DNA from 2 places in the Lysinibacillus sp. FSL L8-0312 genome. Region 2 is predicted to be linked to the other one. Evidence: riboswitches for the same ligand, from Rfam matches in the RefSeq annotation. Region 2 holds a riboswitch; the other holds the start of a gene.
The links. Region 2 has a riboswitch for cobalamin ahead of mmgD (citrate synthase). Riboswitches for the same ligand answer to the same signal wherever they lie in the genome.
Positions count from the first base shown of each region.

Region 1: another riboswitch for cobalamin. It lies ahead of MHI22_RS03535 (ABC transporter substrate-binding protein); the one in region 2 lies ahead of mmgD (citrate synthase).

Region 1 is NZ_JBBOOV010000001.1:665,691-668,159, reverse strand. Features, by position in the region: gene MHI22_RS03540 (precorrin-3B methylase) at 1-500, opposite strand, end outside; gene MHI22_RS03535 (ABC transporter substrate-binding protein) at 551-1,543, opposite strand; cobalamin riboswitch at 1,707-1,893, opposite strand; gene MHI22_RS03530 (translation factor GTPase family protein) at 2,076-2,469, shown strand, end outside.
Region 2 is NZ_JBBOOV010000001.1:824,995-827,463, reverse strand. Features, by position in the region: gene mmgD (citrate synthase) at 1-1,066, opposite strand, end outside; cobalamin riboswitch at 1,260-1,454, opposite strand; gene MHI22_RS04295 (NUDIX hydrolase) at 1,703-2,176, shown strand; gene MHI22_RS04290 (hypothetical protein) at 2,232-2,469, opposite strand, start outside.

The DNA.
Region 1 (2,469 bases), 160 kb from region 2:
TTTGCCCCCATCGGTACAGCACCTAAGTAAACATCAAAGCTCTCCTGCTGATAAACGAGTCCAATATCATCATAGACTGCATTGTAGCAGGCTGACGCACAGCCATTGATGTTAACACGTACTCTTGCAGGTACCTCGATCCCCTCTAAAGCATGATAAAGCTGTTCGGTTATCGGAGCAGCCTCCATCTTTTCACCATCACAAAAATCACAGGCCTTCATCGCGATGATGGGTCCTGATGGTGCAACATAAAGACCCACTTCTCGTAAGGCTTGCATAGCCTCTGTCACGGCACTCGTTGGAATGGACACTAAAATACTATAGGAGGCCGAATACTTAATCGCCCCCTTTTCGCCAGCAATCTCTGCTATTTTTTGAAATTGTGCAGGCGTATAATGCTTATTAATAATACCCGGGCTGACAGCTAAGCGTGTATATTCGCCATGACGATTAAGTGTTTCAAATGTTTGATCTGGTACGTTTTTCTGAAATGCATTCATTGATATCGCTCCTTATGAAAAAGGAGCTAGCACAATGCTAGCTCGGAATTTTAAAAGTTATCAGGATAGAAGCCCTTCGCTAAAATTTCAATAGCCTGTGCCGCACGAACGCCTTCAGACGCAGCTGACAGTGGCAGGATGACAAAGCGATCATTTTTAACAGCTTCCATCTCCTTTAATGCTGGATCATTTTTTAAGAATTGAATCTTTTGTTCGGCCGTTGTTTCACCATAATCGATCACGACAACTACCTCGGGATTACGGTCTACCGCATCTTCCTTCGACACGGTTGTCCAGCCTGATTCCACATCACCAAAAATATTTTGACCACCAGCGATTGACACTAGTTCATTCATAAAGTTTTGACCAGCTGTAAAGACATCCTTTTCACCGCTATCAAATACGAGAACACGTAATTTCTCACTATCTTTTGGTAATTTAGCTTGAATTGCCTCCACATCTTGCGTCATTTGCTCAATTAAGGCTTCTCCACGATCCTCAATACGGAAAATTTTTGCGATATTACGAATATCAGTGAAAATATCCTCTAGTGTTGGCTTTGTCATATTGGAAGCCGTATGTAAATACGTATGAATGCCTAACTCCTCAAGCTCTTCCGGTGTTCCAACACCCTTTTCACCAAAGCCACTCTTCCAGCCTGCATATAAGAAATCAGCCTCGGCATCAATTACTTGCTCCTTCGTTGGGTATTGATCAGAAAGCACAGGCACTTTATCGTATGCTTCTTGTAGGGGCTCGTAGATTTTATCATCTAAGTAAGCTGTGCCTACCATGGAATCCTCTAAGCCTAGCGCTAGCATAATCTCTGTCACATGCTGATTTAAACTAATCGCTTTTGTAGGTGCTTCCTTATATGTTTGAGTTGTTTCATTATTGTCAATGGTTACTTCCGTTGCTGCCTCAGATGGCTCAACCTTCTCATCTTGCGCTGCTGATTCAGGTTTGTCCTTTGCATTACAAGCCCCTAAAACAGCGACCAAGGCAATGACCATCACCAGCCATAAACTTTCCCATTTCTTCATGTCCTTTTCTCCTTTGTTGTTCATCTATAGAAAGAAATCAAAGACTTCTTTGCTACCAGGATTCGTGGGAAGGGCATAAAAAAACCCTCTTGTCGCCAAGAGAGTAGCATAGTGAAAAAACGGTACATTACCTTTATCACTATCCCCATCCTCGTGGTTCTTAGTCAAAAAACACATACTGGCAGGTATCCTGGCTTAGGTTCATCATCTATACGCCTTCCCATAGTTAAACTACAGTGGCATGCTGTACAGACTCCCCATTTACAGTTGCGGGACAGCATCGGAATTGCACCGATTTCCCTTTTAAGCAAATGACAAATGCCATTTGCACCAATACGTTCTATAATGGTTAATACTATTGATAGACTAGCAGAAGAAAATTTGTAGCTCAATCAGTAGTATATTGCTAAATATATAATCATCATTATATTAGCACTATTTCGACAAAAATACGAACTATTTTACAAGAAATATATAGGCTAGTATTCTGTTACAATGAAAAGATAGCTATAGATAGAAACGAGGATAGGTTATGTACAAAACAATTGGTGTACTTGCGCATGTGGATGCAGGTAAAACAACCTTCTCTGAGCAAGTACTTTTTCATACACAAAGCATTCAAGCTCGTGGTCGAGTGGATCATCAGGATACCTTTCTCGATCATCATGAGCTAGAGCGCAAGCGTGGTATTACCATTTTTGCCGAGCAAGGTCGCATGAACATAGGCGACGATACATACACGTTGATTGATACACCAGGGCATGTCGACTTCTCCCCTGAGATGGAGCGCGCCATTCGTGTGATGGATTATGCCATTGTTATCATTAGTGCGGTCGAGGGCGTACAGGGTCATACGGAAACCGTGTGGCAGCTTTTACGCAAATACCATGTCCCAACATTCTTCTTTATCAATAAAATTGATCGCG
Region 2 (2,469 bases):
TAAATAATCGGTTATTGTCATGCTGCTCAATGACGTGAGCACATAAGCCAATCGTTCGTGAGCCAAAAAAGATAGGTGTATAGATTTCAATTGGCAAGCCAAGCATGTAGTATACTGGTGCTGCATAATAATCTAAATTTGGGTACAAGCTCTTTTCTTGTGCCATCACCTTCTCACCAGCTTCACACATGTGATATAAGCGATCATCCCCTTGTGCCAAACATAATTTATGCAAAGCCTCTTTCATAATCTGTGCTCTTGGGTCCATCTTTTTCATATAAACACGGTGACCAAAGCCCATAATTTTTTCTTTATTTTGCAGTTTATTTTTCAGCAAGGCTTCAAAGCCTGCTACTGTTTTGGCTTCTAGAAGCATGTACATGACTGCCTCGTTGGCCCCTCCATGTAAATTTCCTTTCAATGATGCGACAGCTCCAGTTAAAGCACCGTACAAATCAGATTGTGTAGAGGCAATAACACGAGCTGTAAACGTCGAATTTGGCATCTCATGCTCACTATATAAAACGAGAGACTGATCAAAAATTTCTTCTTCTAACGCCGTTGGTTTTCTACCAGTAATCATGTAATAAAAATTGGCGCTATAGGAAAGCTGACTATCTGGCTCCACAACATCTTGTCCGTTTAAGACACGATAGCTATTGGCTACGATGTTAGGCATACCGCCTAAAAGTCTATAAGCTCGCGTCAAGTTCATTTCAGTAGAACGATCATTGATGTGCTGATCAAAGCCTGCTAAAACAGAAATTCCAGTTCTCAGTCCATCCATCGCATGTGTTTCATTAGGCAAGAGCTTGAAGATTTGGAAGATCTCTTGTGGAACCTGATAATGTGCTTTTAATTTGTCCTGTAAGTCAGCCTGTTGCTCGGTAGTTGGTATTTCTCCATGCAGCAATAAGTACACAATATCTAAATACGAATATCGCTGTGATAATTCAATCAAGTCATAGCCTCGAATAACTATTTGACTTCCTACAGTGTCTAAAAAAGATAATTTTGTTTCAGCAGCAATGACCCCATCAAGACCTGGTGAATAAGTTAACTCCATTCAATGACAGCCCCTTTGTTTAATTATTCTTGTAAGCGTTACCATTCCAACACGAAAGAACAACAAAAAAACAACTTCTACCCCTTTTTAGAAGTTGTTAATCTACAAAAGCATGACAGACCAAATAACAGTGAATTTACAGGAATTCACAAAAATCATGCAGTAGCTAACACCTCCCTATCCTCGTAGGTCAATTGATGCTTATTTTGTGGCAGGTCTCCTGACTTATAATCAACACTTCAATAACACCTTCCCATTTTGACAAACAAAACAGTGGCCTTGTTATCGAGCTCCTAAATACAGTTGCGGGACAGTGTTGGACTCTCACCAACTTCCCTTTTAATCAAATGGAATGAACCCCATTTGAACCACCAAAATTTAGCATATTCAATTTGTCTATTTACCTTAACATAGAGTTTTCAAAACAATCAATATAGGTAAAATTCAGAAAAGACTGATTATAAAAAGCTATTTTTCATTTTTGATTGACTATTCTGCATTTTTGAGCATTATTTTGTACAAAAAAAGATTGTTCATCTATACCCATAACTCCATTTTCAAGGGTTATAAGTAAAATAGAGGTCTTTATAATAAGAAAGGCGAATAGTTTTTTTATAATATAGAGGAGGAGCACATATGGGCTATATTTCAGAATTAAGGAAACACATCGGTAGTAGACCGATTATCAGTATCGGGGCGACAATTCTTGTAGTCAACGATGACAAGAAAATTCTCTTTCAACATCGTTCAGATACGTTGGATTGGGGATTACCTGGTGGCTCAATGGAACTGAATGAAACTGCTACCCGTGAACTTCATGAAGAAACAGGACTGGTAGCGAATGAATTGGACTTGATTGGTGTTTTTTCAGGGCCAAATTATTATTTTCAATATCCAAATGGGGATGAAATCTATACAGTTATTCATCTTTATAGTGCGAAAAATGTCAGTGGTGTATTAGAGATGAGGGATGGTGAGAGTTTGAATCTTACCTATTTCAGTAAAAATGAGCTACCAGATCATCTTGAGAAAAGAACAAAAACACTCTTAGACAATCTAGAGGACAAATTGTGGAATTTAGATAGTTCTTTTGCAAAGAATTCTCTTTAAATAACAAAGAGCATGCTTTTTATGAAAACATGCTCCCATCTTAACTATTAGGTTATTACAGTCTAACCTTAACCTCTGTACCGTCTTGTGCCTTGACATCTACTAGCACGAGCCCTTTATAATTTTGTAGTTCCTTGATAATAGGCTTGAGCATTTCTTTGTCAATGAATGGAAAGGAAAAGTCGATTTTTTTTCTGTCGAAGTATGCCTTTGTCCATTTGTTGACACTTTGCTGAATCCATTTTGAAGTCAAAATGGAAAGAACAATGGTTAGCACAGCATATGGAACAGGA